2 regions of the Streptomyces sp. NPDC004111 genome follow, and region 2 is predicted to be linked to the other one. Evidence: riboswitches for the same ligand, from Rfam matches in the RefSeq annotation. Region 2 holds a riboswitch; the other holds the start of a gene.
What was found. Region 2 has a riboswitch for glycine ahead of gcvT (glycine cleavage system aminomethyltransferase GcvT). Riboswitches for the same ligand answer to the same signal wherever they lie in the genome.

Region 1: it holds a riboswitch for glycine, as region 2 does, so the genes downstream of both, gcvP (aminomethyl-transferring glycine dehydrogenase) here and gcvT (glycine cleavage system aminomethyltransferase GcvT) in region 2, are expected to answer to the same signal.

The regions. Positions count from the first base shown of each region.
Region 1 is NZ_JBIAMU010000046.1:7,903-18,717, reverse strand. Features, by position in the region: gene ACFYVL_RS44225 (substrate-binding and VWA domain-containing protein) at 1-1,014, shown strand, start outside; gene ACFYVL_RS44220 (glutamate--cysteine ligase) at 1,216-2,724, opposite strand; gene ACFYVL_RS44215 (hypothetical protein) at 3,230-3,826, shown strand; gene ACFYVL_RS44210 (DUF5999 family protein) at 4,138-4,335, shown strand; gene gcvP (aminomethyl-transferring glycine dehydrogenase) at 4,516-7,401, opposite strand; glycine riboswitch at 7,603-7,703, opposite strand; gene ACFYVL_RS44200 (PRC-barrel domain-containing protein) at 7,828-8,199, shown strand; gene ACFYVL_RS44195 (DNA polymerase IV) at 8,362-9,825, opposite strand; gene ACFYVL_RS44190 (MerR family transcriptional regulator) at 10,040-10,645, opposite strand.
Region 2 is NZ_JBIAMU010000007.1:3,754-14,568, forward strand. Features, by position in the region: gene ACFYVL_RS15580 (class I SAM-dependent methyltransferase) at 1-145, opposite strand, end outside; gene ACFYVL_RS15585 (GbsR/MarR family transcriptional regulator) at 142-570, opposite strand; gene ACFYVL_RS15590 (L-serine ammonia-lyase) at 685-2,070, opposite strand; gene glyA (serine hydroxymethyltransferase) at 2,245-3,504, opposite strand; gene gcvH (glycine cleavage system protein GcvH) at 3,525-3,902, opposite strand; gene gcvT (glycine cleavage system aminomethyltransferase GcvT) at 3,991-5,103, opposite strand; glycine riboswitch at 5,272-5,367, opposite strand; gene ACFYVL_RS15610 (AAA family ATPase) at 5,603-6,190, shown strand; gene ACFYVL_RS15615 (enhanced serine sensitivity protein SseB C-terminal domain-containing protein) at 6,284-7,180, shown strand; gene ACFYVL_RS15620 (enhanced serine sensitivity protein SseB C-terminal domain-containing protein) at 7,352-8,134, shown strand; gene ACFYVL_RS15625 (ABC transporter permease) at 8,506-9,510, shown strand; gene ACFYVL_RS15630 (ABC transporter substrate-binding protein) at 9,584-10,815, shown strand, end outside.

The DNA of each region.
Region 1 (10,815 bases), on a different contig from region 2:
AACCCGAAGCGCAACCAGGCGGTGTTCCTGTCCGAGCAGGCAGCGTTCGCGCACCGCGCCGCGAAGGGATCCCCGGACCTCCGGCTCTTCTACCCGAAGGACGGCACGGCGCTGCTCGACTACCCCTTCACGATGGTCGACGAGGGGAGGCTGAGCATCGACCAGGCGCGCGCCGCGATGCGCTTCCAGCTGTACCTCGAAGATCCGGCGGGCCGCCGGGTGATGGCCCGGTACGGGTTCCGCGCACCGGGCAAACCGGTGGACGAGGCACTCGCCCGCGCCGCGGGCGCCAACGCACCGCAGCCGTACTCGGAGACCGCCGAGTCACCGCCGCCCACGAAGGCCGTCGAGGAGACGCTCGGCATGTGGACGATCACCGTCCAGAGCGCCAGGCTCACCACGGTCGTCGACACCTCGGGGTCGATGGCGAACGTCGTCGAGGGCAGCGGGGGCCGCACCCGTATGGACATCACCAAGAACTCCCTGATCACAGCGCTGAGCCAGTTCACCGACGAGGACGAGCTGGGCCTGTGGGAGTTCGCCACGAACCTCGACGGCCCGCGCGACTACCGCAAGCTCGTCCCGACCTCGCGCCTCGGCGGCCCCGCCCCCGGCGGCGGCACCCACCGCGCCCGGCTCAGCACCGCCTTCGGCACGCTGCGGCCCGACCCGAACGGTGCCACCGGCCTGTACGACACCACGCTCGCCGCGTACAAGGACGCCCAGGCGAGCTACGCGCGGGGCAAGTTCAACGCGGTCGTGATCCTCACCGACGGCTCCAACCAGGACACGGTCTCGCTGTCCCGCAGCGCCCTGATCGCCGAGCTCAAGATCCTGGCCGACCCGCGGCGCCCGATCCCGCTGATCGCCATCGCGGTGGGCCCGGACGCGGACAGGACCGAGGTACAGGAGATAGCCGAGGTCACCGGCGGAGGCGGCTACCAGGTCAACGACCCCTCCGAAGTCCCCGCCACCATCCTCAAAGCCATCACCAACTCCGCCCAATCCTCCTAACCCCCGCCACCCCCGCCCCCTTGGGCGGCCGGGCCGCCCACCCGCCGAGCCCCCTTGGGCGGCGGGGCCCGCCGCCGCCTCCTTGGGCGGCGGGGCCGCCCCCCGGGGGCGGAACGGGCGGGCAAGGGGGCGGCCCCCGGCGGAGCAGCACCCCCCGGCCCCGCCCGGCCCCAGCCCCCGTACACCCCCACCCCTCACTCCTCACCCCTGCCCCGGAAACCCCACCGGCCACAAATGCACCGCCTCCCCCTCCCCCGCCAACTCCCCGTACCTCCGCGTCATCGCGGCCAGCGCCGCCTCCCGCCCCAGCCCCGCCTCCACCGCCCGGTGGTACGTCTCCACCTGCCACGACGCCCCGTTCACCCTCCTGCGGCACCGCTCCTCGATGACCCCCAGATACCGGTCCCGGTCCGCCGCCTCCACGCCCCACGCGTCCAGCCCCGCCGCGGCCAGCGGCAGCAGTTCGTCCCGCACCAGCTTCACCGCCGGCACCCGCTGCGTCCCCGACCCCCGCCCCGTCCGCGGCCACATCAGCTCGGCGTCGATGCCGTACCGGCAGGCCGTGTCGAAGTTCGCCTCCGCCTCCTCGAACCGCATCCGCCGCCACACCGGCCTGGAGTCCTCCGCGAGCGCCCGTACGAGCCCGTAGTAGAAGGCCGCGTTGGCGATGACGTCCGCCACCGTCGGCCCGGCGGGCAGCACCCGGTTCTCCACCCTCAGGTGCGGGACGCCGTCGGCGATCCCGTACACCGGCCGGTTCCACCGGTAGACGGTCCCGTTGTGCAGCACCAGCTCCTGGAGCCGCGGCACCCCGCCGTCGTCCAGCACCCGCAGCGGCTCCTCCTCGTCGCAGATCGGGAGCAGCGCGGGGAAGTAGCGCAGGTTCTCCTCGAAGAGCTCGTAGGCGGAGTCCACCCACTTCTCCCCGAACCAGGTCCGCGGCCGTACGCCCTGGGCGACCAGCTCCGGCGGCCGGGTGTCGGTGGCCTGGGTGAACAGCGGTGGCCGCGACTCCCGCCACAGCTCCCTGCCGAACACGAAGGGCGCGTTGGCCCCCACCGCGATCTGCACGCCCGCCACCGCCTGCGCCGCGTTCCACACGTCGGCGAACCGGCCCGGTGTCACCTGGAGGTGCAACTGCACGGAGGTGCAGGCCGATTCCGGCACGATGGAGGCGGAGGTGCAGTTCAGCCGCTCGACGCCCTCGATGTCCAGCTGGAAGTGCTCGCCCCGCGCGGCCACGATCTGGTCGTTGAGGAGCACGTAGCGGTCCACGTCCGACAGGTTCCCGTGTACCAGGTCGTCCTGGCCCAGCGTGGGCAGAATGCCGATCATCATGATTCCGGCGTCGAGCTCGGCGGCCTTCCGGTGCGCATAGCCGAGCCCGGTCCGCAGTTCCTCCGCCAATTGATCGAAGACGCGCCCGCCGAGGCGGTGCGGGACAATGTTCACTTCGAGATTGAACATCCCCAGCTCGGTCTGGAAATCCCGGCTCGCAATGCGCTCCAGGACTTCGGCATTCATCATCTTCGGCAGTCCGTCGGAACCCGCGAGATTGAGCTCGATCTCCAGCCCCAGGAGATTCTTCGGCTTGTCGAACCGCTTCTCGTCCAGGAGCCTCCCGAGCCCCTCCAGACACTCGTGGAGCTTCCGCCGGTACCTCTGCCGGTCCGACAGATCGAATCCGTCTGCCACGACCTTCTCACCCATCGGAGCGTCCTTCCTGGAACGGGAGATATCGCGGCAACGGCCGCTGCACCTGTGTTTTCACGGTCGATGATGCCCCGGCGGGCTGATCCATAACGCCCCGCGCGCGTCAGGTACGCAGTACGCTCGACGCGAATTCGGCCAGGCACATTCCGCAGGCATGGGGCAACGGGAGGTTACTGATTCCGGTGAAGTGGTGATAAACGCCGACGAGTTCAAGCCGTCCGCTCCGGCGGAGAGGACCTGCGGATATTCCGTCGACCACCTCCCCAATCGGTCTTTTCCCCACACCGGAAGCGACCCTAAAAGGGCTGAATACCACCTTGTCGGCAATATCCATGGCAGCTAGGTGAATCAGCACGTGAACACGTGTCGTATAAACTCCGCGAACGAGGCAGAGAGTTGACGCCGGGCCGTCGCCCGAGGCCCCCTCTGGCCCCGCACCGCAGACAGCGTCGTCCGCACTGCCCAGGCTCCACCGTGTCTCCCGAGCGAGAGGCGACCCACCATGCCGCTGCACGTACCCCCGGCCCCCGCGCCCGCCCTGCGCAGCGTCCTCGCGGCACTCGGTTCCCCCACCGCAGTCCGCGAGCCCCGCACCCCGGCCCTCCGCTCCCACCAGGGGCCGCTCACTCCCGAACTGCCCCTTCCCGTCCACGTCCTCGACGAGATCACCGGGGGCGGCCGGCCTCCCCGCACCCGTCTGACCGGCTGGCGGTTCCTGATCCGCAGCGCCGACCGCGCCGTGGCCGCGGCCGACACCGTTCTGACCCCCGACGGCTGGACCTTCTCGCACTTCTTCGAAGGCCCCTATCTGAGCTCCACCGAGCGGGCGCTGCGGCACGCGGAGGCCATGCCCGCCGCCTACCAGCCTCGGCTGCTGTCCATTCCCGCCCTGTACATGCTGACCCTGTGGCTGCACGGGGATCCCACCGCGGACGCCACCGCGGGCTCGCCCGACCCGTCGGACGTGCTGGTGCCGCTGGCCCCGGCCCCGCCCGGCATCGCCGCGCACCGCCCCTGCACGGTCGCCGACCTGCTGCCCGTACTGTCGCTGCGGCTGCAGCCCGTCCCGGCGGCCCCGCTGCTCGGCCAGCCCGCCTGACCCCGTATCCCCACGGTGCCCCGCCCCGGCCGCTGCGTCCGGGCGCGGGGCACCGTGCCGCGCACATGCCCCATCCGGACTAGCCCGCCCGGGTCACCCCGAACCACCCGAAGAGAGGGGCCAGTTGGGCTGAACCGTCCGCACGGGTGATGCGTCCTCAACCAATGAGAAGTGCTGCCGTGAAATCCCTGCGGATCGACGCCCGTGGGGCAACACTGGGACCGGACCAACTGATACGGGGGGCGGCCATGAACACCGATTCGAGCCGCAGGAACAACTTCACCACCACGACGCAGCGAAAGAACCCTTCCATGTGCCAGCACCAGCCACTCTGCCCGTCCGCCGAATCCGCCGACCGGGAGGCCGCCCATCCGATGGCGCACCACCCGGAGCAGGGCTGGAGCCTGCTGTGCAACGGCGTCCTGCTCTTCGAGGACACCGGCGAGCTGCTGCCCAACGGGCAGATCATCGCGCCGCACCGGCCGCTGGACGTGGCCACCGCTGCCTGACGGCACCACCGCGGGAGACAGAAGAGCGGGAGAAGAGCACAGCGCACCGGAGAACCGCACACCACGGAACGGCGCACGCACCACCGGAGCAGTACGTACGACGAGGGGCCGGCCCGGAGCATCCGCTCCGAACCGGCCCCGACGCATGTCGGCCGGTGCCCGGCCGCGCGCGCTGCGACGTCAGTTGTCGTACTCGTCCATCGGCGGGCACGAGCAGACCAGGTTGCGGTCGCCGAAGGCGCCGTCGATCCGGCGCACCGGCGGCCAGTACTTGTCGGCGGCCGAGACGCCGGCCGGGAAGACGGCCTCCTCGCGGCTGTAGGCGTGGTCCCACTCGCCACCGAGCGCGGCGGCGGTGTGCGGGGCGTTGCTCAGCGGGTTGTCCTCGGCGGGCCACTCGCCCGCGGCGACCTTCTCGATCTCGCCGCGGATGGCGATCATCGTGTCGCAGAAGCGGTCCAGCTCCCCGAGGTCCTCGCTCTCGGTCGGCTCGATCATGAGGGTCCCGGCGACCGGGAACGACATGGTCGGCGCGTGGAAGCCGTAGTCGATGAGCCGCTTGGCGATGTCGTCGACGCTGACGCCGGTCGCCTTGGACAGCGGGCGCAGGTCGACGATGCACTCGTGCGCGACGAGACCGTGCGGGCCCGTGTAGAGCACCGGGTAGTGCGGCTCCAGGCGCTTGGCGATGTAGTTCGCCGCCAGCACCGCGACCTGCGTGGCCCGCTTCAGCCCCTCGCCGCCCATGAGGCGTACGTACGCCCAGGAGATCGGCAGGATGCCGGCGGATCCCCACGGCGCGGCGGAGACCGGACCGACGCCCGTCTCGGGGCCGGCCGACGGCTGGAGCGGGTGGTTGGGCAGGTACGGCGCGAGGTGCGCGCGCACACCGACCGGACCGACGCCCGGACCGCCGCCGCCGTGCGGGATGCAGAAGGTCTTGTGCAGGTTCAGGTGGCTGACGTCGCCGCCGAACTTGCCCGGCTTGGCGAGGCCGACCAGCGCGTTGAGGTTGGCGCCGTCGACGTACACCTGGCCGCCCGCCTCGTGCACGGTCGCGCAGATGTCGGCGACGTGCTCCTCGAAGACGCCGTGCGTCGACGGGTAGGTGATCATCAGCACCGACAGCTCGTCGCGGTACTGCTCGATCTTGGCCCGCAGGTCCTCGACGTCGACCTCGCCGTCGTCGGCGGTCTTCACCACGACGACCTTCATGCCGGCCATGACGGCGCTCGCCGCGTTGGTGCCGTGCGCCGACGACGGAATGAGGCACACCGTGCGCTGCTCGTCGCCGTTCGCCCGGTGGTACGCCCGTACGGCCAGCAGTCCGGCCAGCTCGCCCTGCGAACCGGCGTTGGGCTGGATGGACACCGCGTCGTACCCGGTGACCTCGGCGAGGCGCTCCTCCAGCTCACGGATGAGCGTGAGGTACCCGGCGGCCTGCTCGACCGGCGCGAAGGGGTGGATCTGGCCGAACTCGGGCCAGGTCACCGGCTCCATCTCGGTCGTCGCGTTCAGCTTCATGGTGCAGGAGCCGAGCGGGATCATGCCGCGGTCGAGCGCGTAGTCGCGGTCGGCCAGCTTGCGCAGGTAGCGCAGCATCGCGGTCTCGGAACGGTGCTGGTGGAAGACCGGGTGGGTCAGGAACGCGTCGGTCCGCAGCAGCGCCTGGGGCAGCGTCTCCGCCGCGACGGCGTCCAGCGCCTCGATGTCGCCGGTGACGCCGAAGGCCGCCCAGACCGCGTCGACCTGGGCCCGCAGGGTGGTCTCGTCGCAGGCGAAGGAGACGGTGTCGGCGTCCACGAGACGCAGGTTGACCCCGTGCTCACGGGCGGCGGCCACGACCTCGGCGGCCTTGCCGGGCACCTGCGCGGTCACCGTGTCGAAGAACGCGTCGTGCGCGATGGCCACGCCGCCGGCCCGCAGCCCCTCGGCGAGGATCACGGCGTAGCGGTGGGTACGGCGGGCGATGCCCTTGAGCCCGTCCGGCCCGTGGTAGACGGCGTACATGCCCGCCATCACGGCGAGCAGCACCTGTGCGGTGCAGATGTTGCTGGTGGCCTTCTCCCGGCGGATGTGCTGCTCGCGCGTCTGCAGGGCGAGCCGGTACGCCTTGTTGCCGTCGGCGTCCACGGACACTCCGACGAGCCGTCCGGGCAGGCTGCGGGCGAACTTCTCGCGTACGGCCATGAAGCCGGCGTGCGGACCGCCGAAGCCCATCGGCACGCCGAAGCGCTGCGTCGTACCGACGGCGATGTCCGCACCGAGCGCGCCGGGCGAGGTCAGCAGCGTCAGGGCCAGCAGGTCGGCGGCGACGGTGACGATCGCGCCGAGTCCGTGCGCGGCGTCGATCACCGGCTTGATGTCGCGTACGACGCCGGAGGCGCCCGGGTACTGCAGCAGCACGCCGAACACACCGCGCTCGGCGATCTCCGCCGGAATGCCCTCGGAAAGGTCGGCGACGACGACCTCGACACCGGTCGGCTCGGCACGCGTCTCGATCACGGCAATGGTCTGCGGAAGCGTTTCGGCATCGATCAGGAAGACCCCGCCCTTGACCTTGCCCACCCGGCGCGCGAGCGACATGGCCTCGGCGGCGGCGGTGCCCTCGTCGAGCAGCGAGGCGCCGGAGGTCGGCAGTCCGGTCAGCTCGGCGACCATGGTCTGGAAGTTGAGCAGTGCCTCCAGCCGGCCCTGCGAGATCTCCGGCTGGTACGGCGTGTAGGCCGTGTACCAGGCCGGGTTCTCCATGACGTTGCGCAGGATGACCGGCGGGGTGAAGGTCCCGTAGTACCCGAGCCCGATCATCGGGGCGAGCACCTGGTTGCGGTCGGCGAGGGTGCGCAGCTCGGCCAGCACCTCGGCCTCGGTGCGCGCGTCCGGCAGCCCGAGGGCCGCGGCGTTCTTGATGGCATCGGGAACGGCGGCGTCGGTCAGCTCGTCGAGCGACCCGTAACCGACCTGCGCCAGCATCTTCGCCTGCGCCTCGGCATCGGGTCCGATGTGGCGCTGCTCGAAGGGAATGCCGCGCTCGAGCTCTTCGAGCGAAATACGGTTGGCGGTCATCTGCGGAAGGCCTCCTGGTCTGACACGACCTGCGAGGGGCACCACGCGGCACGGGCGCCCGGACGGCCTCCCCCTCTGTCATCTCAACCTGAGAGCTTCGCCCGGGCATCAAGATCAACACCCCGACTTTCACCGTCGGTGAGGGTGGACCACGTTCCGGCCTGCGCCGTGCCCGTTCTCCACCCTGCTTTCCAGAGTGACCTCGTCCATGCGGTACAGGGGCCTGAGAGATTCCGGGGAGGAGTTGCTCCTTCGGCGCCTCCGACAAATTCATCTTCGAAGGACTCTCCCGCACGGGGTCAGCAGCCGCCAGCCAGCCTACCAGCGCACTCCCGCCCCGATCCCTCGAGTGGCCAGCCTTCCGAATCTGCACTTTCGTAGTGTTTTAAGGGGTTCACGCAGCAGTTGCGACCAGTTGGAGGGACCGTGCAGACCGACATCGATCCGCGCAGCCTGATCGGACGCAAGGCACTAGACCGAAACGGCACCAAGATCGGAACGGTGGACGAGGTCTACCTGGACGACGCCACCGGCATCCCGGAATGGGCGGCCGTCCGCACCGGACTCTTCTCCCGGGACGCCTTCGTTCCGCTGGAACCCAGCAGCCTCGTCGAGAACACCCTGCGCATCCCCTTCGAGAAGTCCCTGATCAAGGACGCCCCCGACTTCGGTGTGGGCCGCCACCTCTCCCCCGAGCAGGAACTCCAGCTCTACCGCCACTACGGCCTCGACAGCCCCTCGCCCACCGGCACCGCTCCCGACCGGGACTTCGGCACCCTGGCCGGCGAGGACCCCTGACCCGGGAAGCCCCCTGACCCCACGGGTGACCCCACGGGCGAACAGGGAGGAGGGCGGGCAGGCGCGAAAACCCACCGCGGACAGGACCCACCCGCGCCTCCCCTCCCCCAGGACGCGTCCGCCCGGCCACCGGGCCCACGATCCTGGTCAAAATGCCCCGCCCTAGACTCCCTCCTCCCCACCCACCAGGGGCAACGGCTCCGCAGGCACCAGCTCCGGATCGTCCACCCGGAACGTCCGCACCCGCCCCGGCCCCGGCGACCCCGGCTCCTCGAACCGCACCGTCACCCGCCCCACCCCGCTCCCCTGCACCCAGCCCGCCCCGTACTCCGCGTGCCGTACGTCGTGCCCGGCATGCCACCGCCGCTCGCCCGCCTCCTCCGACGAGGCCACCTCCTCCGCACCGTCCGCACCGCCGCCCACGACGCCCTCGTCCGCCGCCCCGGCCACGGCACCCGAGGTCTCCGCACTCCCCGCCTCCGGCACCGGCTCCCGCGCCCCCACGGCACCCGTCAGGGCCTCCTGAGCCTCCAGCGCCTCCTGGGCGTCCCGCGCCGCCGCCTGCGCGAAGAGGTCCTCCTGCGTGTAGTCCGCGAGCCCCGTGACGCCCACGCCCAGCAGCCGCACCCCTCCGGTGGTGTCCACGCCCTCCAGCAGCCGCGCCGCGGCCTCCCGCACCACCCCGGGGTCGTCCGTGGGCCCCCGCAGGGTCTCCGAGCGCGTCAGCGTCGAGAAGTCGAACCGCCGCACCTTGAGCACCACGGTCCGCCCCGACCGCCCCGCGCCCCGCAACCGCTCCACACACCGGTCCGCCAGTCGCTCCACCTCCAGCCGCACCCGCACCCGGTCGTGCAGGTCCACGTCGAAGGTGTCCTCCACCGAAACGGACTTGGCGTCCCTCTCCGCCACCACGGGCCGGTCGTCGAGCCCCTGGGCCATCCGGTGCAGGGAGGCCCCGTGCGCCTTCCCCAGCAGCCGTACGAGCTCGTCCTCGCCCGCCTCCGCGAGGTGCGCGACCGTCGTCATCCCGGCCCGCCGCAGATGGTCCCCGGTGGCCGGCCCCACCCCGGGCAGGATCCGCACGGACATCGGGGCGAGCAGCTCCCGCTCCGTACCCGGCTCTATCAGCACCAGCCCGTCCGGCTTCGCCTGTTCGGACGCGATCTTGGCCAGCATCTTCGACCCCGCCAGTCCCACCGACCCGCTGAGCCCGGTGACCGCCCGGATGTCCCTGCGCAGCTGCTCCCCCACCGCCCGCGCCGACTCCGCGTCGTCCGCCGCCCCGCTCTCCTCCAGGTCCACGAACGCCTCGTCCAGGCTCAGCGGTTCGACCAGCGGCGACAACCGCCCCAGCAGCTCCATCACCTGGTCGCTGACCGCCCGGTACAGCGAGAAGCGCGGCACCAGATAGGCCGCGTTGGGCGCCAGCCGCCGCGCCTGCGCCGTCGGCATCGCCGAGTGCACCCCGAAGCGCCTGGCCTCGTACGAAGCGGTGGCCACCACGCCGCGCGGCCCGAGCCCGCCCACCACGACCGGCTTCCCGCGCAGGCTGGGCTTCGCCGCCTGCTCCGTGGCGGCGTAGAAGGCATCCATGTCCAGATGCAGGATGGTCGGCACGCTTCTCACACCGACGATGCTGCCCTACGCCACTGACAATCGGCCGGACCCGTCGCGGCACCGGCCCCCGGCTCCGCAGACCCGCACCGCACCCGGCTCCGTACCGCCCGCGCCCATCTCGATGCGCCCGCACCGGGCTGCGTACACCCGCACCGGGCCCCCGAACCCGTCGGGCCCGCCCGCACCGGACCGGCAGGTCCGCACGGCCCGCGGGACCGGCCGCTCAGACCGCCCGGTTGCGCCGCCGTGCCAGCTCGTCGCCCGGGTTGTTCCCGATCAGCGTCTCCCCGGTGTCGACCCGCTCACCGTGCAGCTGCGACAACGCCTTCTCGACGTCCTGCCACACCACGCCGACGGCGATCCCGAAGATGCCCTGACCGCCCTGGAGCAGCTTCACGACCTCGTCCGGCGAAGTGCACTCGTAGACGGTGGCGCCGTCGCACATGAGCGTCATCCGCTCCAGGTCCTCGAACCCCCTGGCCCGCAGGTGCTGCACGGCGGTGCGGATGTTCTGCAGCGCGACACCGGTGTCCAGGAAGCGCTTGACGATCTTGAGGACGACCACGTCGCGGAAGCTGTAGAGCCGCTGGGTCCCCGAGCCGTAGGCCGGCCGGACGCTCGGCTCGACCAGCCCGGTGCGCGCCCAGTAGTCCAGTTGCCGGTAAGTGATTCCGGCGGCGGCACACGCGGTGGGCCCCCGGTATCCGACCGTGTCGCCCGCCTCGGCCGCCCGCGCCGGAGCGACGGGGTGCTGACTGCCTGTGGGGTCGGCCGAGCTGCCGAGCGGATACGGCCCGCCCGTCGCCGTACCGTCGCCGCTGATTCTCACGCCGACCTCCGTCCTTGACCTGCCCTGTCGACGGTAGGCAGTCGCCCGGGGTGCGTCAACGATCGCCACACTCGGCACGCCGAGTGATAATCACCCTGAGAGTGGTTTCCCGTATCTCATGTGTGGGAAAGGCTACTCGAATGCGCTGAGAATCCGGGGTCGTGCACGCC
Region 2 (10,815 bases):
CGAAGTCGTACCTGCCGTTCAACCGGTCGGCGACCTCGGCGGCGTGCCGGTCGTCGAGGATCCTGGTGGTGGCGGCGTCCCTTGCCCGTGCGTGCAGGGTGAGCAGGAGGGTCTCCTGCACCGGGGTGAGTCCGAGGCGGTTCACGGTGCTCCCTTCGCGATGTCGCGCAGCCAGGCGAACGAGTCGCGGGCGGACCGGATGCGTGCGTCGGCGTCCGGGCCCGCGAGGGCGAGTCCTTCCTCGGCGATGGCGCTGAAAGCGCCGAGGCCGTCGAGCTTGCGGCGGATCACCTTCTCCCAGGCGTCGTCCTCGATCCGGTAGTACGCGGTCCGGTCGCCCGGCCGGCGCACCTTGCGCACCAGGCCGACCGTGGTGAGGATCCGCATGTTCCCGGTCAGCGAGGCGCGGCTCGCCCCGATGGCGTCGGCGATGGCGGCGGCGGACTGCTCGGCCGGCTCGCAGATCAGCAGCAGGCCCAGGACCCGTCCCGTGATGGGCGGCAGTCCCCACTCGTCGACGCAGAAGGTGGCGACCCGCTCCACCCATTGCGTGTGCTGGTCGTTATCCACATTTCAATCGTGACTGTAATGACTGAATGTGGCAAGGGTGCGCGGCCAGGTCTTTGGCGGCGCGCAGAAAAGAACCGGCCCCGGCATCGCCGGGGCCGGTTCGGGAACTGTTCCTCAGCACTCGATGACGTTGACCGCGAGGCCGCCGCGGGCCGTCTCCTTGTACTTGACCTTCATGTCGGCGCCGGTCTCCTTCATGGTCTTGATGACCTTGTCGAGGGAGACCTTGTGGCTGCCGTCGCCGCGCATCGCCATCTTGGCGGCGGTGACGGCCTTCACCGAGGCCATGCCGTTGCGCTCGATGCAGGGGATCTGGACCAGACCGCCGACCGGGTCGCAGGTGAGGCCCAGGTTGTGCTCCATGCCGATCTCGGCCGCGTTCTCGACCTGCTCCGGGGAGCCGCCGAGCACCTCGGCGAGGGCGCCGGCCGCCATCGAGCAGGCGGAGCCGACCTCGCCCTGGCAGCCGACCTCGGCGCCGGAGATGGAGGCGTTCTCCTTGAAGAGCATGCCGATGGCGCCCGCGGCGAGGAGGAAGCGGACCACGCCGTCCTCGTCCGCGTTCGGGACGAAGTTCATGTAGAAGTGCAGGACCGCGGGGATGATGCCCGCGGCGCCGTTGGTCGGGGCGGTGACGACCCGGCCGCCCGCCGCGTTCTCCTCGTTGACCGCCATCGCGTAGAGGGTCACCCACTCCATGGCGTGCGCCTTGGGGTCGCCGTCGGCGCGCAGCTGGCGGGCCGAGTTGGCGGCGCGGCGGCGGACCTTGAGACCGCCGGGGAGGATGCCCTCGCGGGACATGCCGCGGGAGACGCAGGACTGCATGACGCGCCAGATCTCCAGGAGGCCCTCGCGGATCTCCTCCTCGGTGCGCCAGGCCTTCTCGTTCTCCAGCATCAGGGACGAGATGGACAGGCCGGTCTCGTTCGCGAGGCGCAGGAGTTCGTCGCCGGTGCGGAAGGGGTACTTGAGGACCGTGTCGTCGGGGACGATCGGGTTCTCGCCCGCGACCGCGTCCTCGTCGACGACGAAGCCGCCGCCGACCGAGTAATAGGTCTTCTCCAGGAGGGGCGCGCCCTGGGCGTCGTACGCGAAGAGGGTCATTCCGTTCGCGTGGTAGGGCAGGGAGCGGCGGCGGTGCAGGATCAGCTCGTTGGGCTCGTCGAAGTCGATCTCGTGCGCGGAGCCGATCTCGGTGGCGAGCAGGCGCAGCTTGCCGGTGGCGCGGATGCGCTCCACCTCGTCGTCCGCGGTCTCCACGTTCACCGTGCGCGGGGAGTGGCCCTCCAGGCCGAGCAGGACCGCCTTGGGGGTGCCGTGGCCGTGGCCGGTGGCACCGAGGGAGCCGAAGAGCTCGGCGCGCACGGACGTGGTCTGGGCGAGCAGGCCGTCCTTCTTGAGGCGTCCCACGAACATCCGGGCGGCCCGCATGGGGCCGACCGTGTGGGAGCTGGACGGGCCTATGCCGATCGAGAACAGGTCGAAGACCGAGATGGCCACAGCAGAACTCCTCAGAAGGGTGGCGGACGCCGTTGTCCGTCGGGCGGAACAGGTGCGGGGGCTGTCCCCTGCCGGGGGGGGCAAGGGACGGGGCACCGCACTCACTGTCCAGTGTGCGCGGTGCCCCGTATTTACGTATTGCTGGATTTGGTCGTCCAGGTGAAGCCTACGGAACTACTTCAGCCCGGGGTAAAGCGGGTGCTTGTCGGCGAGTGCCGAGACCCGCTCGGAGAGGGCCTTGGCGTCGTACGACGGCTTCAGGGCCTCGGCGATGATGTCGGCGACCTCGGTGAAGTCCTCCGTCCGGAAACCGCGGGTGGCCAGCGCCGGGGTGCCGATGCGCAGACCCGAGGTGACCATCGGGGGGCGGGGGTCGTTCGGGATGGCGTTGCGGTTGACCGTGATGCCGACCTCGTGGAGGCGGTCCTCGGCCTGCTGGCCGTCCAGCTCCGAGTTGCGCAGGTCGACCAGGACCAGGTGCACGTCGGTGCCGCCGGACAGGACCGAGACGCCGTGCTCGGTGACGTCGGCCTGCACCAGGCGCTCGGCCAGGATGCGGGCGCCGTCCAGGGTGCGCTGCTGGCGCTCCTTGAACTCCTCGGAGGCCGCGACCTTGAAGGAGACGGCCTTGGCCGCGATCACGTGCTCCAGCGGGCCGCCCTGCTGACCGGGGAAGACCGCGGAGTTGATCTTCTTGGCGAGCTCCTGGGTGGAGAGGATCACGCCACCGCGCGGACCGCCGAGGGTCTTGTGGGTGGTGGTGGTGACGACGTGGGCGTGCGGCACCGGGTTGGGGTGCAGCCCGGCCGCCACCAGGCCCGCGAAGTGCGCCATGTCGACCATCAGGTACGCGCCGACCTCGTCCGCGATCTCGCGGAACTTGGCGAAGTCCAGCTGGCGCGGGTACGCGGACCAGCCGGCCACGATGAGCTTCGGCCGGCTCTCCTTGGCGAGGCGGGCGACCTCGTCCATGTCCACGACGCCGGAGTCGTCCACGTGGTACGCGACCACGTTGTAGAGCTTGCCGGAGAAGTTGATCTTCATGCCGTGGGTCAGGTGACCGCCGTGGGCCAGGTTCAGGCCCATGATCGTGTCGCCCGGCTTCAGCAGCGCGAACATCGCGGCGGCGTTGGCCTGCGCACCGGAGTGCGGCTGTACGTTCGCGTGCTCGGCGCCGAACAGCGCCTTGATGCGGTCGATCGCGATCTGCTCGACCACGTCGACGTGCTCGCAGCCACCGTAGTAGCGGCGGCCCGGGTAGCCCTCGGCGTACTTGTTGGTGAGGACCGAGCCCTGGGCCTCCATGACCGCGACCGGAGCGAAGTTCTCCGAGGCGATCATTTCGAGGGTGGACTGCTGGCGGTGGAGCTCGGCGTCGACGGCGGCGGCGACGTCCGGGTCCAGCTCGTGGAGGGAGGAGTTGAGAAGCGACATCAGGCGAGTCCCTAGGGGTGTCAGTTGCCGGAGAGCGCGGAGTACTCGTCAGCGGAGAGCAGGTCGTCCGGCTCCGCGGTGACGCGCACCTTGAACAGCCAGCCGCCCTCGAACGGGGCGGAGTTCACCAGCGAGGGGTCGTCCACGACGTCCTGGTTCGCCGCGACGACCTCGCCGGTCACCGGGGAGTACAGGTCGCTGACGGACTTGGTCGACTCGAGCTCGCCGCAGGTCTCGCCCGCGGTGACGGTGTCGCCGACCTCGGGGAGCTGGGCGTAGACGACGTCACCGAGCGCGTTGGCCGCGAACTCGGTGATGCCGACCGTGGCGACGCCGTCCTCGGACGTCGCGAGCCACTCGTGCTCCTTGCTGTAACGAAGCTGCTGGGGGTTGCTCATGGCTGAATTCTCCTGGATGCGGGGGAGTGCTGATGAACCGGGTCTTGACAGATGAGACGGGGGTACGTCCGCGAGTATGCGGCGTTCGTCACTTCTGGCGCTTGTAGAAGGGCAGAGCGACGACCTCGTACGGCTCGTGCGAGCCACGGATGTCCACGCCGACGCCCTCGGTGCCCGGGGCCGCGTGCGCCGCGTCGACGTACGCCATGGCGATCGGCCGGCCCAGGGTCGGGGACGGGGCGCCCGAGGTGACCTCGCCGACGACCTTGCCGTCGACGACCACCTGGTAGCCGGAGCGCGGAACACGGCGGCCCTCGGCGATCAGCCCGACCAGCTTGCGCGGCGGGGCGCTCTCGGCGCGCTCGGCGGCGGCGGTGAGCGCCGTACGGCCGACGAAGTCGCCCTCCTTCTCGAACTTGACGACCCGGCCGAGCCCCGCGTCGAAGGGCGTCAGGGACGTCGTCAGCTCGTTGCCGTACAGCGGCATGCCCGCCTCCAGGCGCAGCGTGTCGCGGCAGGACAGGCCGCACGGGATCAGGCCGGAGTCCTTGCCCGCCTCCGTCAGCGCCTGCCACAGCTTCTCGGCGTGCTGCGGCTCGACGAACAGCTCGAAGCCGTCCTCGCCGGTGTAGCCCGTGCGCGCGATCAGGGCGGGGACACCGGCGACGGTGCCGGGCAGGCCCGCGTAGTACTTCAGGCCGTCCAGGTCGGCGTCGGTGACGGACTTCAGGATGCCGGGGGACTCCGGGCCCTGCACGGCGATCAGTGCGTACGCGTCGCGGTCGTCGCGGACCTCGGCGTCGAAGCCGGCCGAGCGGGCGACGAGGGCGTCCAGCACGACCTGGGCGTTGCCCGCGTTGGCGACGACCATGTACTCGCTCTCGCCCAGGCGGTAGACGATCAGGTCGTCGACGATGCCGCCGTCCTCCTGGCAGATCATCGTGTACCGGGCGCGGCCGAGGCCCACGGTGGCGATGTTGCCGACCAGGGCGAAGTTCAGGAGGTCCACGGCCTGCGGGCCGCTCACGGTGATCTCACCCATGTGGGAGAGGTCGAAGAGGCCGGCCCTGGTGCGTACGGCGTTGTGCTCGTCGCGCTCGGAGGCGTAGCGCAGCGGCATGTCCCAGCCCGCGAAGTCGGTCATGGTCGCGCCGAGCGAGCGATGCAGGGCATCGAGGGCAGTGAGGCGGGTGGTGCTCATGAAGTGACTCCCAAGGCATGACGACGGGCATGACGACGAGGACTTTCCTCCCCATCTGTCATCGGAACCTGAGAGGTTCGCCGACGCCACACGGGCGTCAGGCTTGCACCTTGGGTGGAGTCCCGGCTGCCGGCGTGCCGACAGGGAGGACCCGCTTTTCAGATCTGCCTCGCCCGCGCGGTACGGGGCCTGAGAGATTCAAGGGAGGAACTTGCTCCTTCGGCGTCCCGGCAGTGCTGCCGAGGACTCTCCCGCGCGGATTCATGCGGCCGTTGTGAAGTTGGGTGTGCGCAGGGGACGCCTGGCGCGCACATCATTGCACGCCCCCCTCGGTCGGCAAATCGCTTGTCCCGCATTACCTTTTCTTTACACTTCTTGGGCAAGGGTGAGGTCGTACCCAGCAGGGGGAGGGGTGAGGGCGTTGCAGCAATCCAGCGGTGTTGCCACGGCGGGAGTGGCGGGGGCGGGAGCGAAGGCGCGCGTAAGAGCGGCGCGGCCGGTGCCGGTGCCGGTCGTGCGGGACCTGCGGGAGAGGTCCGGGTGCAGCCCGCGCCGGCTGATGTTCGCGACCGGGGACGTGGTCGTGGTGTCCGGACTGCCCGGCAGCGGCAAGAGCACTCTGATCGGGCGTACGGCGACCGGGGTGCGCACCATCGACTCGCAGGACGTGCGCGAGCGCTGGGACGCCGCCGCGCCCGGCTGGCTGCCGTACGCCCTCTACCGGCCCCTGGTGCGGATCGCGCACTACGCGGGACTGCGCAGGGCGCTGCGCTCGGGCGAGAGCGTGGTCGTGCACGACTGCGGTACGCAGGCCTGGGTGCGCCGCTGGCTGGCCCGGGAGGCCCGGCGGCGCGGGCGCGGGCTGCGGCTCGTCCTGCTCGACGTGACGCCCGAGGTGGCCAGGGACGGGCAGCGGGAGCGCGGGCGCGGTGTTTCCGGCTACGCCTTCGCCCGGCACCGCAGGGCCGTCGGCACCCTGGTGCGCGACGCCGAGGGCGAGCGGCTGCCCGCCGGGTGCTCCTCCGCCGTGCTGCTCGACCGGACGGCGGCGGGAGTGCTGCGCGAGATCGGTTTCGAGGGGGCCTGAGGGCGTACGCCCGGGGCGGACCGGTGTTCGAAGGGGCGGATAGGCTCGTTCGCGCAGTACAGGAGCGGGTGGCAGGCGAGAAGGGGACGGTCCGTGGACTTTCCGGATACGACGGGGCAGTACGGCATGGACGGGGCGGGCGGCCCCCACGGATCGGGTCACCCCCAGGGATTCGGCGGCCCGCACGGCACCGGCGAGGTTCCGGGGTTCGGCGGCCCGCACGGTGCCGGTGACGCTCCGGGGCAGGGCGTGCCCGGTCCCGGCTGGCCCGCCAACGAGCTCGAAGAGGTGCTTGCCGCCTCCCTCGGCAACCCCGCCGCCGGTGCCCGCCTCGTCGAGGTGCTCGGCCGCAGCCCGCTGTGGGTGCCGCTGCCCAACGGCGGCAGCCGCGACAGCGGCCCGCTCGACCTGCCCACCACGGAGCTCGACGGCCAGGCGTACGTGCCCGTCTTCAGCTCCGAGCAGCAGTTCCTCCAGTGCGTGGGCGCGCACATGTCCTTCGCGGTGGCCCCGGCCGTCGAGTTCGCCCGCGGGCTGCCGCCGCAGCTGGGCATCGTCGTGAACCCGGGCGGCGCCGTGGGCGCCCCGCTGCCGCCGCCCGCCGTCGCGGAACTGTGCCGGACCGGCCGCACCCCGCTGGACGGGCCCGCCGGTGGCGGCCGGGTGCGGCTCTTCGAGCCCGACTGGCAGGACGAACCGGTCGATTTCCTGGCCGCGGCCGCGGGGGAGTTCCAGCAGAGCGGTGTGGTGGTCACCGCCCGGCGCGCGCTGGCGAGCGTCGAGGGGGAGGAGCCCGCACTGTTCGTCGGAGTACAGCTGTCGTCGTGGGAGGGCGCGGACCGCAACGCGCCGATGGACGCGCTGGGCCGTGCGCTCGGGCGCGAGTCCGTACCGTGGCCCGTGCATCTGCTGCTGCTCGACATGGCCCAGGACCCGGTCGCCGACTGGATGCTGGAACGGGTACGGCCCTTCTACCAGAGGGAACACTGAGCACGGTGGGAGGCGGGAGCCGGGTCAAGGCCCGGCGAAGTCTTCGAAACCGGTACCGACTCGGTGTCAGCGGTGCCGCTTAAGCTGGTTTGATGACCTCGCCACACGGGGGCGACTTGTTCGAGTGTGGCCAGCGTCGACACGGCGGATCGAAGAGGGGCGGGACCCAGGGTGAGCGCGTCAGGCACCGCGGCGGCCGGACAGGTCGAGCACATGCTGCGCCAGGTGACCCCCGGGCGGTACGACGCGTACGAGGCGCTGCTGCACGCCCTCGTCGACGGCAAGCTGTGGATGCTGCTCTGGCACGGCACTGCCGGATCCCCCGACGCCCAGTACGGGAACATGGAGGTCGACGGCTTCGGCTACGCGCCCTGTGTGACCTCCGCCCAGGAGCTGGCCGCCAGCGGCTGGAACCGGGCGTACGAGGTGGCCTCCGGGCAGGACCTGGCCCGCGCCCTCTACCCCGACCGCTGGGGCATCTGGCTCAACCCGCACGCCCCCGGCGGCGGACTGGGCATCCCGTGGCTCGACCTCAGGCGCATCGCCACCGGTCTGGACCGGATGCCGGCCGGGCCGCTGCGGATCTCGGAACCCGCGCTGGAGATTCCGCAGTTCTACGCCCGGCTGTCCCAGAACGCCCATCGCACCCCTGCCGTGCGCGCCCTGCTGCGCGCCTGGGTGCAGCCCGCGCTGGGCGCCCCGTACCTCGCCATCGGTCTGGACCTGTACGACACCGGGCGGCAGTCGGTCGAGGCGGTGCGGGCGATGATGCAGCAGTCCATCGGGGTCGTCCCGGACGGCCTGCCGGTGTCCACGGTCGCGATGACCGACGAGCACGACCCGGTCGGGATGTGGTTGCGCGCCAACGCCCGGCCGTTCTACACCCGTGACGCGCACGCCCCCGCGCCGACCGGTGCGCCCGGGTACGGCTACCCGCCGTCGCGCGCCTACTGACGTCGACACCCCTCCCCGTTAGTCCCTTTTGGCCCCCTTCGTGGGGCCAATTCGCATGTCCGGGCGCCGAGTTCGCGCAAAGTTAGGTTCTGTCCCAATTTGGCGGCCATGGGCGGGAGTTGGCACGTACTGCCGGACGTTGCGCCCAATTGCCCACTGTTCGCCCGTGGTTCACCCCCGTCCGCATACCGGAAAACCGCAGAAAGCGTCACGGTTGCGCATCCTTTGGCCGGGGGGTCTGGCGGGGCGCCGCGTTCGCGTTGAAGACTCCCCGAATCAAGGGGCGTTCGCCCTGTGTTCGACAAGCTTCAAGCCGCCACTAGCGGCGAGCAAGGGCCGGTCACCGCTGGCCGAGAGGGGTCGCTACCACGATGACGGCACCATTGCCCGACACGAGTGTGGATACGGATCCGGCGCAGGACGCCGCCGTCGCCGCACATGTCGTGACCAAGGCCGTCGAAGGACGGTCGCTGCGCCAGATCGCCTGGACCAGGCTCAAGCGCGACAAGCTGGCCCTGGCCGGCGGCGCGGTCGTTCTCTTCCTCGTGCTCGTCGCGATCTTCGCGCCGTGGATCGTGGATCTGCTCGGGCACCCGCCCGACGAGTACCACGAGGACCAGATCGACCCGCTGACGTCGAACCCGATCGGCGCCTGGGGCGGAGCCAACTCCGACTTCCTGTTCGGAGTCGAGCCGGTCAACGGCCGCGACGTCTTCAGCCGCATCGTCTACGGTGCGCGCGTGTCGCTGCTCGTCGGCTTCGCCGCGGCGGTCGTCGCGGTGGTCATCGGCACCGTCCTCGGCCTGCTCGCCGGGTTCTTCGGCGGCTGGATCGACGCGTTCATCAGCCGCGTCATGGACATGCTGCTGTCGTTCCCGCAGCTCCTGTTCATCATCGCGCTGGTGTCGGTGCTGCCCAACGACATGTTCGGTCTGACCGGTACGGGCGTGCGCATCCTCGTCCTGATCCTGGTCATCGGCTTCTTCGGCTGGCCGTACATCGGCCGCATCGTCAGAGGCCAGACGCTGTCGCTGCGCGAGCGGGAGTACGTCGAGGCCGCCCGCAGCCTGGGCGCCGGGCGCGGATACGTCCTGTTCAAGGAACTGCTGCCCAACCTGGTGGCTCCCATCACCGTCTACATGACGCTGATGATCCCGACCAACATCCTCACCGAGGCCGCGCTCAGCTTCCTGGGTGTCGGCGTCAAGCCGCCCACCGCGTCGTGGGGGCAGATGCTCTCCAGCGCGATCGCGACCTTCGAGTTCGTCCCGACTTACATGATCATCCCCGGTCTCGCGATCTTCATCACCGTGATGGCCTTCAACCTCTTCGGAGACGGGGTCAGGGACGCACTCGACCCCAAGGGCACGCGCTGATGCGGCGACCCACCCAGAGCTCCGGTCCGGCGCACCGCACGGACCGTGTTTCCCATGACGGAGGAAGTAGATCGTGACAACCATCAGGACTCCCAGGCGAAAGACGGCCGCCGCGTCGGCCATCGTCGTCGCGGCTCTGCTGACCACCGCTGCCTGCGGCGGAGGCGGCAGCAAGGGCGGCGGCAACGGTGCGGACGGCAAGGGCGCCGGCTTCGACGCGGCCAACAGCAAGGTCCTCAACCCTTCGGACAAGAAGGGCGGGACGCTCAAGTACATCGGCACGCAGGACGCCGACTCCTGGGACCCGCAGCGCGGCTACTACGGCTTCATGTGGGACTTCGCGCGCTACTACACGCGCACGCTGATCTCCTACAAGCCCGCGCCGGGCAAGGAGAGCGAGGAGCTCGTCCCCGACCTGGCGACCGGTCTCGCCGAGGTCTCCGCGGACAAGAAGACCTACACGTACAAGCTCAAGAAGGGGATCAAGTGGGAGGACGGCAAGGAGGTCACCTCCAAGCACGTCAAGTACGGCATTGAGCGCATCTGGGCGGACAAGGTCGTCTCCGGCGGTCCGATCTACATCCAGCAGGTCCTGGACCCGAAGAAGGAGTACAAGGGTCCCTACGAGGACAAGGACCCGGAGAAGCTCGGTCTGAAGGCCATCGAGACGCCGGACGACTACACCATCGTCTTCAAGCTCCCGGCGCCCAACGTCGACTTCGAGCAGATGCTGGCCATGCCGTCCGGCACCCCGGTCCGCCCGGACATGGACACCAAGTCCAAGTACGGTCAGAAGCCGTTCTCCATGGGCCCGTACAAGTTCGACTCCTACGAGGCGAACAAGTCCCTGAAGCTGAGCCGCAACCCGCACTGGGACGTCAAGACGGACCCGATCCGCAAGGCGCTGCCGGACAAGATCGACGTCACCCTGATCAGCAACCCCGATGACATGGACAACCGTCTCATCGCCGGTGACTACGACCTCGACATCAACGGCACCGGCCTCGGCGCGGCCGGCCGCACCAAGGCGATCTCGAAGTTCCGCGGCAACATCGACAACCCGGACACCGGCTACATCCGCTACGCGGTCTTCCCGCAGACGGTCAAGCCGTTCGACAACATCCACTGCCGCAAGGCCGTGATCTACGGAAGCGACCACAAGTCGCTGCAGACCGCCCGTGGCGGCCCGCAGGCCGGCGGTGACATCGCGACGAACATGCTGCCGAAGATCATCAGCGGTTCGGACCCGAAGTACGACCCCTACGAGGTGACCTCCAACAACGGCGCGGCGAACATCGCCAAGGC